DNA from 2 places in the Mesobacillus sp. S13 genome. Region 2 is predicted to be linked to the other one. Evidence: predicted binding sites of a transcription regulator. Region 2 holds the regulator's gene; the other holds the start of a gene.

Region 1 (7,534 bases), 2.2 Mb from region 2:
GCAGGGAAGATCTCTTGATATTGGCTTTCAGTGTCGTCCTGTTTTCGCTTGTAGTACAGGGTTTAACGATCAAGCCTCTTATTTCCTTTTTGGGAATAAACAAAAAAGAGGAGGAATATGGGGAATATGAATTGCTGCTTTCACAACTCCATAGGTATGAAAGTGCACTCAAAGAAATAAATGATGCAAAAGGGAAGTTCTATCTTACAAAAACGGTCACAGATGAATATGTAAGTAAGTATCAGCAAAAAATGGAAATAACAATTGCTGAATTGGATGAATTATACCGCAGGAAACCTGAATTAAAGGAAAAGCAATATGAGACTTTACGGAAGGTTATATTTTACGCTGAGCACGAAGCAGTTGATAAGCTATCAAAGGAAGAAATCATATCTTCAGAAACAGCTGAAACAGAACGCAGGAAACTAACGGAAACTATAGTGGAACTTTCCCATGACAAAGAAGGCTGACAAGTTGTCGGCCTTCTTTTTTTCTATCCCCAGTAAGTAATGGTATCCAAGATGCCTACAAAGATCAAAATGAATCCGGTTGTTTTTTGTACGGCCATCCCGAATTTGCGGCCTTTCTTCATCAATGCTCCATTCAGGCCTATGTAGGAGATGATTGCCGCAAAGATGATCAGCGGGATGGAAGTGCCAATAGCAAATACGGAGGGAAGCACAGCTCCGTATGTTGTATTCAGGACGATCGGCATCAGAGTAAAGAAGAATAAGGAAAACATTGTAGGGCAGAATGCGATGGAAAAGCTTACCCCCATTAAAAACGAGCCTGTTTTTCCGCTTCCTTTCCACTGTGGCAGAACTGAAGTCAAGGTGTTAATCCAATTAAATGCGAAGAGTCCAAGTAATGACAGGCCAATCAGGATGAAAAGGGGACCCATCAATTTACGGAACCAGGAGAAAAATTCTGGCAAAACTTGCTGGAAGCTCTGTCCAACCAGCCAGACTGCAAGGCCCAGAAGTGTAAAGACCATAATTTTACCAAGCATGAAAAAGAAAATCTCGACCCACTGGCCTTTTGATTGCAGGCTCCTATTGCCATAGTAGGTAATAGCACCAATATTTCCTGTCAGCTGGCATGGGGCAAGCGCGCCGACAAGTCCTAACAGGAAGCTGGCCAATAAGGGGATTTGTTCAGTCTGATTAACAAGTGTAAAAAAAGGGCTGCTCAACCAGCTACTGATTTCAGAAAACAATTGATACATACAATTCCTCCACTATAACCAAGTAGCTCTATGATACTAAAAAAATATCAAAATAGTATGCAGAAAAAAACAGCAGGGACAAATCCTGCTGTTAATGATTATATATATGGGCCGTCAATAGTTTATAGGCATTCTCCGCTTCATCTTCTGATGGAGGTTCGACATCTTTAAGTGGATACTCGAGGCCTAATGCTTCCCATTTATAAACACCAAGCTTATGATATGGCAAAACTTCAAGTTTCTGAACATTTTCCAGTGTGCCAATAAACTCACCTAATTTGGAGAGGTCCTCCATCTCATTGGTGATGCCCGGGACAAGGACATGACGGATCCAGATAGGTACTTGATGATCGGATAAAAAGCGAGCAAAATCCAATATATGATCATTTGCCATACCTGTCAGTTTGATATGTTTTTTTCGATTGATATGCTTTAAATCTAATAGGATCAGGTCAGTATAATTTAAAAGCTCTGCCAGCTGCTCCTGAAAAAGGGGAGCAGTTGAGTAACAACCTCCAGAAGAATCAATGGTAGTGTGTACTCCGAGCTTTTTGCACTCCTTGAAGAGTTCCGTAATGAAAGGAATCTGTAATAGCGGTTCACCGCCGCTAACTGTGATGCCGCCCCCTGATGCTTCAATGAAAGGCAGGTAGGCTTTTAAATCATCGATGATCTCGGAAACAGACATTTGTTTGCCCGTGCCAATTTCCCAGGTGTCTGCGTTATGGCAAAATTGACAGCGCAGGAGGCACCCCTGTGTAAAGATGACATAGCGAATCCCAGGTCCGTCTACGGTTCCGAAGGTTTCAATAGAATGAATGTTTCCGATCATGATGATTTCTCCTTTCTATAAAACAGGAGTTTCCGCCACAGGGGACGGAAATCCTGTTTCTTAACACATAATTTATTTACATTGTTTCATGGAATGTCCGGTTAATGACATCCAGCTGCTGCTCACGTGTAAGCTTGATGAAGTTTACTGCGTATCCAGAAACGCGGATTGTCAGCTGTGGATACTCTTCAGGATGCTCCATAGCGTTCAATAGAGTTTCTCTGTTGAAGACGTTGACGTTTAAGTGATGTCCTTCTTTGATCGCATAGCCATCAAGGATGGATACTAGGTTATTTGTCCGGCTGTCTTCATCTTTTCCAAGTGCTTTTGGCACGATGGAGAAAGTATTTGAAATGCCGTCCATTGCATAGCTGTATGGCAGTTTTGCTACAGATGACAGGGAAGCAAGAGTTCCTTTAGTATCACGGCCGTGCATTGGGTTAGCACCTGGAGCGAATGGTTCGCCAGCGCGGCGTCCATCTGGTGTATTGCCAGTCTTTTTGCCATAAACGACGTTTGAAGTAATCGTTAAGATTGACATCGTATGCATAGAATTGCGATACGTCGGATGCTTGCGCAGCTTTGTCATGAAGTTTTTCACGAGTTCAACCGCGATGCTGTCAACACAATCATCGTTGTTTCCATACTTAGGGAAGTCGCCTTCAGTTTCAAAATCAACGGCAATGCCGTTTTCGTCACGGATTACTTTTACCTTCGCATTCTTGATTGCGCTCAATGAGTCTGCTACTACGCTTAAGCCAGCAATACCTGTAGCCATCGTGCGAAGGACTTCAGTGTCATGCAGTGCCATTTCGATTCTTTCGTAGCTGTATTTATCATGCATATAGTGGATGACATTGAGAGTGTTAATGTAAAGGCCAGCAAGCCATTCCATTACATTATCGAATTTTTCCATGACTTCTTTGTAGTCAAGTACATCGGAAGTGATTGGGCTAAATGCAGGAGCCACTTGGACCTTAAGCTTTTCATCAACACCGCCATTAATTGCATATAGCAATGCTTTTGCCAGGTTTGCGCGAGCTCCGAAGAATTGCATCTGCTTTCCGATTTCCATCGCTGACACGCAGCATGCGATACCATAGTCATCGCCATATTCACAGCGCATCAAATCGTCATTTTCATACTGGATTGAGCTCGTTTTGATGGACATTTCAGCACAATACTTCTTGAAATTCTCAGGCAGGGCAGGTGACCATAGCACTGTCAAGTTTGGTTCTGGTGCAGGGCCGAGATTATCAAGTGTATGAAGGAAACGGAAAGAGTTCTTTGTAACAAGTGATTGCCCGTTATGCGCCATTCCGCCAATTGATTCTGTTACCCAGGTAGGGTCACCGCTGAATAATTCATTGTAATCAGGTGTACGTGCGAATTTCACCAGGCGAAGTTTCATGACGAAGTGGTCAACGATTTCCTGTGCTTCTTTTTCAGTAAGTGTGCCATTTTGAAGGTCGCGTTCAATATAGATGTCAAGGAATGTTGCAACGCGTCCAAGGCTCATCGCTGCGCCATTCTGTTCTTTGATTGCTGCAAGGTATGCGAAGTAGACCCATTGGAAAGCTTCCGTTGCATTAGTTGCTGGCTTGGAAATATCATAACCATAGCTCTCTGCAAGCTGCTTCAATTCATTCAATGAACGGTATTGCTCAGAGATTTCCTCTCTCAGGCGCATGGTGTCCTCAGTCATGACATTGCTAGTCATCCCATGGTCTTTCTTCTTTTGCTCCATCAGGAAGTCAACACCATAAAGAGCTACACGACGATAGTCACCAATGATACGGCCGCGGCCATAAGCATCTGGCAAGCCAGTAATGATTCCGGCTTTGCGAGCCTGAAGCATTTCCTTTGTATAAACATCGAATACACCCTGGTTATGCGTTTTACGGAAGTCGGTAAAGATTTTCTCGACTTCTTTATCCAATTCAAAACCATATGCTTCACAAGCAGCCTTAGCCATGCGAATGCCGCCGAAAGGCTGCATAGAGCGTTTGAAAGGCTGATCTGTCTGGAAGCCTACAACCTTTTCTTTTGACTTATCAAGATATCCTGGGCCATGGGAAGTAATCGTGGAAACAACCTTGGTATCCATATCAAGGACACCGCCATTGTCACGTTCCTGTTTCGTTAATTCCATTACCTGCTGCCATAATTGAAGTGTTTCTTCAGTTGCACTTTCTAGGAAGCTGGAATCACCAACATATTCAGAGAAGTTCCTTAGGATAAAGTCCCGAACATTGATTTCATCCTGCCAAGCACCATTTTTAAAGCCTTTCCATTGTTCCATTTAAGTTCACCTCTAAAATAGATGTTTATATAACAGTTACCACACTTTAATCATACTACGGATATAACAGTTTGAGTGTGACATATTTGTGAAAATATGAACAAGGTATGATTTATCTGTATTTTAGTTAAATAATTCAGGCGAAATGAAAATCTGTATTATAATTGGATTAGATAATTTCAGGTCTGTTATATAAGAATATCTTTATGTATATAATTCTATCAGGAAATTTTGTACCGTGTTTATAGTGTTATGTATGTTTTGTGTCATTTCCGGGGGAAAAGAAAAAACAGGATGAAATATCCTGTTCTTCACAAAGCTTAATCGACGACAATATAGGCAATCATTGGCCCATTATGTTCTGCTGAAGGGTGTGTGAGGCAGATCAGCCTGTACGTTCCTTCTTTATCAAATTGTAAGGGCACTACAGTTTCTTTCCCTTTTTTTACTACACCTTTAATATCAGTTCCTTCAATAATGAAGGGGTGTTCCTTTCCGTTGACTCCAAGAATTTTCAAACTAATCTTTTCACCTTTTTCAATGAAAATCGTACCTGGGTCCCATCGGTATGCCTCGATTTCTCTCCCATCATCGGTGGAAGATTTAAACTCCCCAGTCACCAAGTGGATTTCCCGGATCTGCTCATTCTGCCCTCCTATTGCCGGGGTGGCATCAGGCTTCAAGCTCAACCAAATAGATCCGATGATGGCAATGAAAGCGATTAGTGCGATAAAGTATAATGTTCTCCTTTTAAACACAAAGAAATGCATTGTTTTCACCTCCTTATTATCCTCTTTAAATATCTATGCTCGTCCCCTTGCTGAACTTGTCTAATTTTTTTTGAATATGTGTTGTATAGATTAACAAGGCAACAACAAACTATAGATTAGATACAAACCAAGGAGGAAAGTATGTACCGTTTATTTACGCATAATGATTTAGATGGAGTAGCCTGCGGAATCCTTTTCAGGCTTGCATTCGGTGAAAAGGCTGATATTCGTTATAACTCTGTTTCAGGGCTTAATTTTCAGGTGGAGAAATATTTTGAGAGAATGAATGACCGCATGAAAAAGGAAGATCACCTGTACATAACCGATTTATCTGTCAACCACGATGTGACGGAAAAAATAAATCAATTCGTCAGTGATGGGGGAAAGGCAAAATTGATTGACCATCATAAAACGGCATTGCACTTCAATGAATATAGCTGGGGCAATGTAAAAGTAAAGGATGAAGCCGGAACACTGACGAGTGCGGCATCACTCGTATATGACTACTTGGTTCAAGAAAACCACTTGATTAAAAATGGAGCGCTTGATGAGTTTGTTGAGCTTGTCAGACAATATGATACCTGGGACTGGGATATTCTCAAGAATTACAAAGCTAAGAATTTGAACGACCTGTTTTTTATGGTATCGATTGAAGAATTTGAAGAACGGATGGTACCTCGTCTGACATCTGGCGATACATTTGATTACGATGACTTTGAAAAGAAACTTCTGGAGATGGAAGAAGATAAAATCGAACGATATATCAGAAGGAAAAAACGGGAAATCATCCAAATCGAATCAGATGGCTTATATGGCGGAGTCGTCCACGCAGAATCCTATCACTCAGAATTAGGGAACGAGCTTGGAAAGGAATATCCACATTTGGATTATATCGCGATCTTGAATTTGGGTGGAAAGAAAATAAGCTTTAGAACGGTCCATGATGATGTAGATGTTTCGGCTGTGGCAGGAGAATTTGGCGGGGGTGGACATGCAAAAGCTTCTGGTTGTTCAATGAACAAGGAAGCCTATAACCGCTATATTGAACAAGCTTTTCCGTTGGATTCGATCAAGCAGGATGCATTTAGAAATACTTATAATTTAAAGGATTCGAAAAAGGGCTGCCTGTATGAAAATCGTGACCGGGAATTGTTCTTGATTTATAACGATGGAACCAGTCATTTTGTTCAGTTAGAAAGTAAGGAGCGGCATGGGCCTTTCGACAGTTTTGAATCAGCTGACCGCTTTTTGAAAAGAGAGTACGGTGCAGCTCTTGCAAGGGATGAAGTTTATATTTCCTATTTGGAAAATATCGTTTTTAATGGAAGGAATTGAAGTAGACTAGGTTGTCAAAATTATAGTGAATTTTATGGAGTTATTTGAATGTAGGTCATCAATGAAATTTATTGGTGGCCTGTTTTTGTGAAAAGTTGGATGGAGATAGTTTGGAATTTGAGCTTAATATGATCAACTTAAAAAGATTCATTTGAAGTTTACAATCTTTTCAGATTATTCCAGTTTGATTAAAAAATAATAACAGTAGACATCTTTCGACAGGATTCTGTTAAAATAGGTGAAGAGAATTGGACACTGGATGTGGTAGGATGAAGAACGTTTTTGGTCTGCTTATGTTGTTGTTAATTATCATGTATACTTCTGTAGATTTTGTAGCAGCAGAAGGCGAAGAAGCTCCTGATTTGACTTCTGAAGCTGCTGTTTTAATGGACACGCAATCTGGTGCGATTTTATTTGGGAAAAATGAAGAAGCAAGAATGTACCCTGCGAGTCTGACAAAGATTGCTACTGCCATATATGCAATTGAAACAGGTGATCTTGATGAGATAGTCGTTGTTAGTAAGGAGATTGAGAATATCGATGGAACAAGGGTGTATCTCAATCCTGGAGAACAAGTACCATTAAGGAAACTGGTTCAAGGTATGCTCATAAATTCAGGAAATGATGCTGCATTGGCGATCGCGATGCATTTGGACGGTTCTTTGGAGAGGTACTCAAAGAACATAAATGAGTTTCTAGAGACCAATACGGGTGTGGAAGACACCCATTTTGTCAATCCGCACGGTTTATTCGATGAGAATCATTATACAACAGCCAAAGACCTCGGGACGATCTTGAACTATGCCATGAATAATTCGGATTTTAGAGAAATATTTGGCACTAAAGAACTGGAATGGGATGGAGAATCATGGGATACAACGCTACTTTCCCATCATCGCATGCTTATAGGTGAAATACCTTATGATGCTGTCACTGGCGGGAAGACAGGTTTTGTGGACCAATCAAAGCAAACCCTTGCCACCACGGCTGATAACGGCATGTTGAAATTGACGGCCATATTGCTGAAATCGGATTACAAACGAAAAATATATGAAGATACTGTCAAGCTA
Region 2 (7,534 bases):
ACGATAACGTTCCGGCATATGACGGTAGATGATCTGGATGAAGTGATGGAGGTAGAGGTTAATTCCTTTACTATACCATGGAGCAGGGAAGCTTTTTTCAATGAGTTGACGAAGAATCAGTTTGCACAATATCTGATTGTGGAAGTGGATCAAAAAGTAGTTGGCTATTGTGGAGTGTGGATTATCGTTGATGAAGCACATATCACGAATATCGCCTTGCTTCCGGAATACAGGGGATTGAAGCTGGGTAAGGCTCTGATGGCTAAGGTCATGGAGCTTGCCCGCGAAATGGATGCAATGAGGATGACTCTAGAAGTCAGGGTCAGCAATGTGAGGGCTCAAAATTTGTATCGCAAGTTCGGATTCGAAGAAGGAGCTATTAGGAAACAATATTATACAGACAATATGGAAGACGCTTTAGTAATGTGGGTGAATTTATAATGACAAAAGACCAATTAATAATGGGAATAGAGACGAGCTGTGATGAAACGGCTGTTGCGATTGTGAAAAATGGACGGGAGATTCTTGCGAATGTCGTCGCTTCTCAGATTGAGAGCCATAAGCGCTTTGGCGGCGTTGTACCTGAAATCGCTTCTAGGCATCATGTTGAACAGATCACTCTTGTTTTAGAGGAAGCTTTAGCCCAGGCAAAGGTTGATGTAAAGGACCTGGATGCGATTGCTGTTACAGAAGGCCCAGGTCTAGTAGGCGCTTTATTGATCGGCGTTAATGCTGCCAAAGCACTGGCGTTTGCGAATGGAATACCACTCGTTGGCGTCCATCATATTGCGGGCCATATCTATGCGAACCGTCTAATTGCTGAAATGAACTTCCCGCTGCTGTCACTAGTCGTATCTGGCGGGCACACTGAGCTCGTATATATGAAAGAACACGGTCATTTCGAGGTAATAGGCGAGACAAGAGATGATGCTGCAGGGGAAGCGTATGACAAGGTAGCAAGGACATTGCATCTTCCATATCCGGGTGGTCCACATATTGACAGGCTTGCCCATGAAGGAAAGGCAACGATTGACTTGCCACGTGCATGGCTCGAAGAAGGCTCTTATGATTTTAGTTTCAGCGGTTTGAAGTCTGCTGTTATCAATGTTGTGCATAATGCCCAGCAGCGAGGCGAGGAAATAGCGCCTGAAGACCTTGCAGCTAGTTTCCAGGAAAGTGTGATCGATGTACTTGTCACTAAAACACAAAGAGCTGTTAAGGAGTACGGAGTAAAACAGGTTCTTCTTGCTGGAGGAGTTGCAGCGAATAAGGGATTGAGAGAAAAACTATCCACAGAATTTGTAGATTCGGATGTGGAAATTGTTATTCCTCCATTGTCTTTGTGCACAGATAATGCTGCCATGATTGCTGCTGCAGGAAGTGTTATGTATGAAAAAGGCCAGCGAGCTGATTTAACTTTGAATGGAAATCCAGGTCTAGAGATTACTATCCACAACTAAAGTCGCAAGAGAAAAAAATGTTGTCAGACTCTTCTGTGGATATGTTAGTGTTTTAGATGTTAATCTGTGTATAATGTGGATAAAATCAGCTGTTTTTGTGGATAATGTGGAAAACTATCTGGATAAGCTATAAATCAGTCTTTACTATGTGAATAACTATGTGAACAAAAAGTCCCGGTTTTTAAATCGGGGCTTTTTTGTGGATTATTTGCGATTTTTATAGAATATTGTCGAACAAATGCTGTTTATGTCATTTGAGATTAATTAAAAAGCGAAAGTCTTGGTTGGTGAAAACTCTTTTATAGAGCAAATGCGCTATACCTATTTTCAACACAAAAAAATACCGGACACATTCATGTCCGGTATTTCACTTATTAAGCCAGCTCTGTCCACTCTTCCATCAATTCATCGAGTGCCTCTTTGGCGGCTTCAATTTTGCTATTGATTTCTCCAGCTTTTTCGTGATCCTGGAAGATTTCAGGGTCACAGAGCAATTCTTCATATTCAGCGACTTCCAACTCTAGTTGTTCAATTTTTGCTTCCACTTCTTCCATGCGGCGTTTGCGCTGGCGTTCGAGTTTTTTGGCTTCTTTGTCCTGCTGGTAGGAGGTCTTGTCCTGCTTGGAGTTGTCCACAACACTTCCCGATGCTTTGGCAGCCTGTTCGGCCATGGCTCGCAGCTCTTCCTGCTCCAGCTTTTTCTCGACATAGTAATCGTAATCACCAAGGTATTCCGTTGCACCGCCTCGATCGAGCTCGAGTACTTTTGTGGCTATCCTATTGATAAAATAACGGTCATGTGAGACGAACAGGATGGTGCCTGGATAATCGATCAGTGCATTTTCAAGAACTTCTTTGCTGTCCAGATCAAGGTGGTTTGTCGGCTCGTCCAGAATTAAGAAATTCGAGTTCTGCAGCATCAGCTTGGCCAGTGCCAAACGTGCTTTTTCGCCACCGCTAAGCGTGGAAACGATCTTTAGGACATCGTCTCCTGAGAATAGGAAGTTCCCCAGGACGGTACGGATCTCTTTTTCGGATTTCAATGGGTATTCATCCCAGAGTTCATTCAAAACCTTTTTGTTCGAGCTAAGTTCTGCCTGTTCCTGATCATAGTAGCCAATCGAGACATTAGAACCGTATTGAATATTCCCTTTAATCGAAGGCAGTTTCTCCACGATGGTTTTTAATAAAGTTGATTTACCAACGCCATTTGGTCCAACCAGTGCCGTGCTGTCTCCACGTGAAAGATTGAAAAAGATATTTTCAGATACGATGTCATTGTGATAGCCGACAGATAGGGCATCAACCTTCATGACATCGTTGCCGCTTTGTCGTTCGATTTGAAAGCTGAATGAGGCAGATTTTTCATCTCCCTTGGGCCTGTCCATGCGATCGATTTTTTCCAGCTGCTTCCGACGGCTTTGGGCACGCTTGGTTGTGGATGCCCTGGCCAAGTTCCTCTGGATAAAATCCTGGAGCTTGGAGATTTCATCCTGCTGCTTCTCATACAGTTTCATGTCGCGTTCGTAATTCGCAGCTTTCTGATTTAAGTACGAGCTGTAATTGCCAGGAAACTTTGTCAGCTGATGGCGGGAAATTTCATAAACCTGGTTGACGACTTTATCAAGGAAATACCGGTCGTGGGATACAATCAAGATTGCGCCGTTGTAGCCCTGCAAATACTGCTCAAGCCACGATAGCGTGTCAATATCAAGATGGTTCGTCGGTTCATCGAGAATCAAAATATCCGGACGGGTCAATAAAAGTTTCGCCAATGCGAGTCTAGTTTTTTGTCCCCCGCTTAAAGTGGATATTTTTGTGGAATAATCAAAAGAATGGAAGTTAAGGCCGTGAAGGACGGAACGAATATCGGCTTCATATTGGTAGCCGCCTTTTTCCTTGAACTGGACCTGCAGCAGGTCATAATCTTTTAAAACCCTGTCGTATTCTGTCTGGTTAGAAAGAATGTCAGGATCCGACATCTTTTCTTCCAATCTGCGCAAGTCTTTTTCCATCCTGTGCAGATGGTCAAAAACGGCCAGCATTTCATCCCAGATGCTTTTCTCGGATTCCAGCCCGGTATTCTGGGCGAGATAGCCAATCATCGTCCCTTTAGGACGGATGATTTCTCCGCCATCATGGGATTCATACCCGGCAATGATTTTCAGCAGGGTTGATTTTCCTGCTCCGTTCCTTCCAACAAGCGCAACACGGTCGTTGGTCTGTATTTCAAACTTTATATTCGATAAAATAAGATCAGCAGCAAAATATTTTGATAGCTGATTAACCTGTAATAAAATCATTATTTTTCACCTCTATTGCCTTAGAGATAGTGTAACCCATTAATATAGGCACGGCAATATGTGCGAACTGCTATAGGTTATATGGTATTGAAATTTCACTTTGTATTGTGAACACTGAAACAAAGTTCACACACAAGTTTGACAAAATAGTGTATCATTTGATAGAAAGGAGCTTACATATGGCAGAATTTACTCATTTTAACGAAGAGGGCAGAGCAAAGATGGTCGATGTCAGTGAAAAACCGGAGACGGTCCGTACGGCAGTCGCCCATTCAAGCATAACCGTGAATGAAGATATATATGTGAGAATCACTGAAAATAAAATGAAAAAAGGGGATGTACTGGCTGTCGCGCAAGTAGCAGGCATCATGGCGGCGAAAAAAACGTCTGAAATCATCCCGATGTGCCACCCGATTCCACTGACAGGGATTGACCTTTCATTCGATTGGGAGCAAAATGGAAATGACTATGTTTTAAATATCTCCGCAGCTGTAAAAACAAAAGGGAATACAGGTGTGGAAATGGAAGCGTTAACAGCAGCTTCAGCATGTGCGCTGACTGTTTATGATATGTGCAAGGCCGTTGATAAGGGCATGGTAATTGGAAAGACCTATCTGGTCGAAAAAACCGGTGGTAAGAACGGCGATTTCAAGAGAGAAGAAAAGTTGAGATAGAAATACGGACAGGGTGGAGGATGGAGAATGACGAATGATGCTATGAAGATTCCGCAGGCAACCGCAAAACGTTTGCCGCTGTATTACCGGTTCTTATTGAACTTGCATTCTTCAGGAAAGCAAAGGGTATCATCAGCGGAATTAAGTGAAGCGGTAAAAGTGGATTCAGCGACAATCCGCAGGGATTTTTCCTACTTTGGAGCTTTGGGTAAAAAGGGGTACGGCTATAATGTCAATTACCTGCTGACCTTTTTCCGAAAGACGCTGGATCAGGATGAATTGACGAAGGTTGCCTTGATCGGAGTCGGTAATCTGGGAACAGCGTTTCTGAACTACAATTTTTCAAAGAACAATAATACGAAAATCGAGATTGCCTTTGACGTAGATCCAGGCAAAGTGGGCACGAAGATTGGTGACGTAGCAGTGTACCATATGGATGATCTCGACAAAGTTGTCGTAGAGGAAGGCATCCAGGTGGCAATCCTGACAGTCCCGTCTGCTGTCGCACAGCCGATAACAGACCGATTGGTGCAGGCAAATATCAAAGGAATCCTGAACTTCACGCCGGCGAGGCTGAACGTGCCTTCATCGATCAGGATCCATCATATTGATTTGGCAGTTGAATTGCAATCATTGATCTATTTCTTAAAGCATTACCCGACAGATACCGAACCAACAGAATCGGCAGAATAAAAAGTAGCTCCTTCAGAGGAAGGAGCTACTTTTTCTTTATATTCTTCAATTTGAAATGAAAAAGGATCATCCTGATGCCAGAACCAAAGTCGAACGTGGCAAGAGCCACTAGCAAGTAGCTGAAGAATCCCCATCCTGAATCGTTTACATTCTGGATGGCGAAATAGGTGAATAAGCTGCCTAACAAGATGTAGACAATGCCTGAAAATAAAGGCGATTGTTTCATAACTTAGAATCCCCCAATAAAACCTTGAATTTTCTCTGCTTCTTTTATCATTCTCTCAATGTCTTCCCTAAATACGGATTGAAGCAGAACAACCATTGTATTCATTGTAACATGGGCGATGATTGGCACGATGATCCGCTTTGTTTTTACATAAAGGAAAGCAAAAGTGAACCCCATTGCAGAGTACAAGATCACATGCTCTGGTTCCATATGTGCAAGCGCAAAAATAACAGAGCTGATCAATCCAGCGAAAAAGAAATTCATTTTCTTATGCAGGCTGCCGAAAATGATCTTACGGAAGACGATTTCCTCTAATATAGGGCCGATGATCGAACTGACCAAAATGACAACCGGGAACATTTCAATCAGCTTAATGATTTCCTGGGTATTCTCAGATCCCATTTCGATGCCAAGCATATTTTCGATATTGGCGGCGATTGATTGCGCGAACAGTGCGAGGAATACACCTGCGAAAGCCCAGGCGGCTGAGCTTGCTGGAGAGGACGCATCACGTAAGTCCGCATGAGATCTGCGTTCTTTCCTCAAAAGCAAAAGCACGATGACTAGTGTCAGTGAAAAGCTGATCACAAGCCAGTATGGAATCGAGAGGGTTTCCATTTCTTCCAGGCTCTTTCCCATTGCAGCACCGGTGAAGGCGACAATCGGGATGCCAATCAGGCTTGAAAGCTGCATGACTATATAGGCGATAATGATGTACCAATATTCCTTTTTCAATAGAAAAACTCCTTATCAATGCAGATAATATATGTCCTGAAATTTTACGTAATAATAAGCCGACCTGTAAAATAAAATACGAGGACAGCTTTGGTTTGGATAGACACTGTCTTTATTCTACTAATAAATGATTGGAAAGTTCAAATTGTAGGGTCAGGAGAAAAAAGGTGAAACCAAGTTTTAATCATTTTGGAATAGCACATACAGGATAAGGTGAATTATTTTTTGAAAAGGGTCGGAGGAAATATGATCTATTTGGAAACGTCAAGGCTGAAACTGCGTGACTGGTCAGCAGAAGATCTGGAGCACTTTGCAAAAATGAATGCGGACCAGGAGGTCATGAAGTATTTTGCCAATACTTTATCAGAAGAAGAAACGCATCAATTTTATCAAAACATCATCTCCGAGCTGGAGGAATGCGGCTATGGGCTGTATGCTGTTGAAGTCAAGGAGACGAAAGAATATATAGGTTTTATAGGATTTCACAGGGCAACTTTCGAAGCGGATTTTACCCCTTGTATTGAAATTGGCTGGAGGCTCAAGAAAGAGGCATGGGGAAATGGGTATGCAACGGAAGGGGCTAAGGCCTGTCTGGAGTATGGATTTAATGAACTGGGCTTTAGCAAGGTCGTCAGTTTCACAGCTGAGATCAACAGACCTTCTATAAATGTCATGAAAAAAATCGGCATGAAGCCCGTTAAGACTTTTCAACATCCTAAAGTGGATATGGGCAGTCCTTTGAAGAGGCATGTCCTGTTTCAAATAGAATGTTAAGGACGTCAGCAGAGAATTTTCCACGATTCGACAAGGGCATGGGAATCATAATTTTTTAAGAAAAAATCTTGCTTCACGCTTGCAAAAAAAATTGAGATTCATTATTATATAAATTGTGTTAGCACTCTATTGAGGCGAGTGCTAATAAAAATAATTTACATATAATTTGAGGAGGTTGTTTCACTTGATCAAGCCACTAGGAGATCGCATTATTATCGAGCTTGTTGAGTCTGAAGAAAAAACTGCAAGCGGTATCGTGTTACCCGACACAGCGAAAGAGAAACCTCAAGAAGGTAAAGTCGTAGCTGTTGGAACTGGCCGTGTCCTTGAAAGCGGCGAGCGTGTTGCTCTTGAAGTTGAAGTCGGAAACCGCATTATCTTCTCAAAATACGCAGGCACAGAAGTGAAGTACCAGGGAACTGAGTATCTGATCCTACGTGAAAATGACATTTTAGCAGTAGTAGAATAATCACTGCGATTATAAACAGAACTTTAAATTAAAAAATCTGAGGAGGTTTTTCTACAATGGCAAAAGAAATTAAGTTCAGTGAAGAAGCACGCCGCGCGATGCTTCGCGGGGTAGATTCTCTTGCAAATGCAGTAAAAGTAACTCTTGGACCAAAAGGACGCAACGTGGTTCTTGAGAAGAAATTCGGTTCACCTCTTATC

What was found. The regulator Rex, encoded in region 2, represses fermentation and respiration genes when NADH is low (regulators of the CRP and FNR family bind a similar motif). The targets are predictions, from matches to a motif close to TTGTGAAATATTTCACAA.
Region 1: a site for Rex is predicted at 4,446-4,463, ahead of pflB (formate C-acetyltransferase). Genes of this name have one in related genera too.

The regions. Positions count from the first base shown of each region.
Region 1 is NZ_CP084622.1:2,860,504-2,868,037, reverse strand. Features, by position in the region: gene LGO15_RS14640 (cation:proton antiporter) at 1-470, shown strand, start outside; gene LGO15_RS14635 (urease accessory protein UreH domain-containing protein) at 494-1,225, opposite strand; gene pflA (pyruvate formate-lyase-activating protein) at 1,317-2,057, opposite strand; gene pflB (formate C-acetyltransferase) at 2,134-4,359, opposite strand; gene LGO15_RS14620 (cupredoxin domain-containing protein) at 4,680-5,129, opposite strand; gene LGO15_RS14615 (DHH family phosphoesterase) at 5,271-6,464, shown strand; gene LGO15_RS14610 (D-alanyl-D-alanine carboxypeptidase family protein) at 6,734-7,534, shown strand, end outside.
Region 2 is NZ_CP084622.1:245,436-252,969, forward strand. Features, by position in the region: gene rimI (ribosomal protein S18-alanine N-acetyltransferase) at 1-441, shown strand, start outside; gene tsaD (tRNA (adenosine(37)-N6)-threonylcarbamoyltransferase complex transferase subunit TsaD) at 441-1,460, shown strand; gene LGO15_RS01405 (ABC-F family ATP-binding cassette domain-containing protein) at 1,835-3,763, opposite strand; gene moaC (cyclic pyranopterin monophosphate synthase MoaC) at 3,943-4,437, shown strand; gene LGO15_RS01415 (redox-sensing transcriptional repressor Rex) at 4,465-5,130, shown strand; gene LGO15_RS01420 (YdiK family protein) at 5,156-5,356, opposite strand; gene LGO15_RS01425 (CPBP family intramembrane glutamic endopeptidase) at 5,360-6,091, opposite strand; gene LGO15_RS01430 (GNAT family N-acetyltransferase) at 6,338-6,865, shown strand; gene groES (co-chaperone GroES) at 7,050-7,334, shown strand; gene groL (chaperonin GroEL) at 7,391-7,534, shown strand, end outside.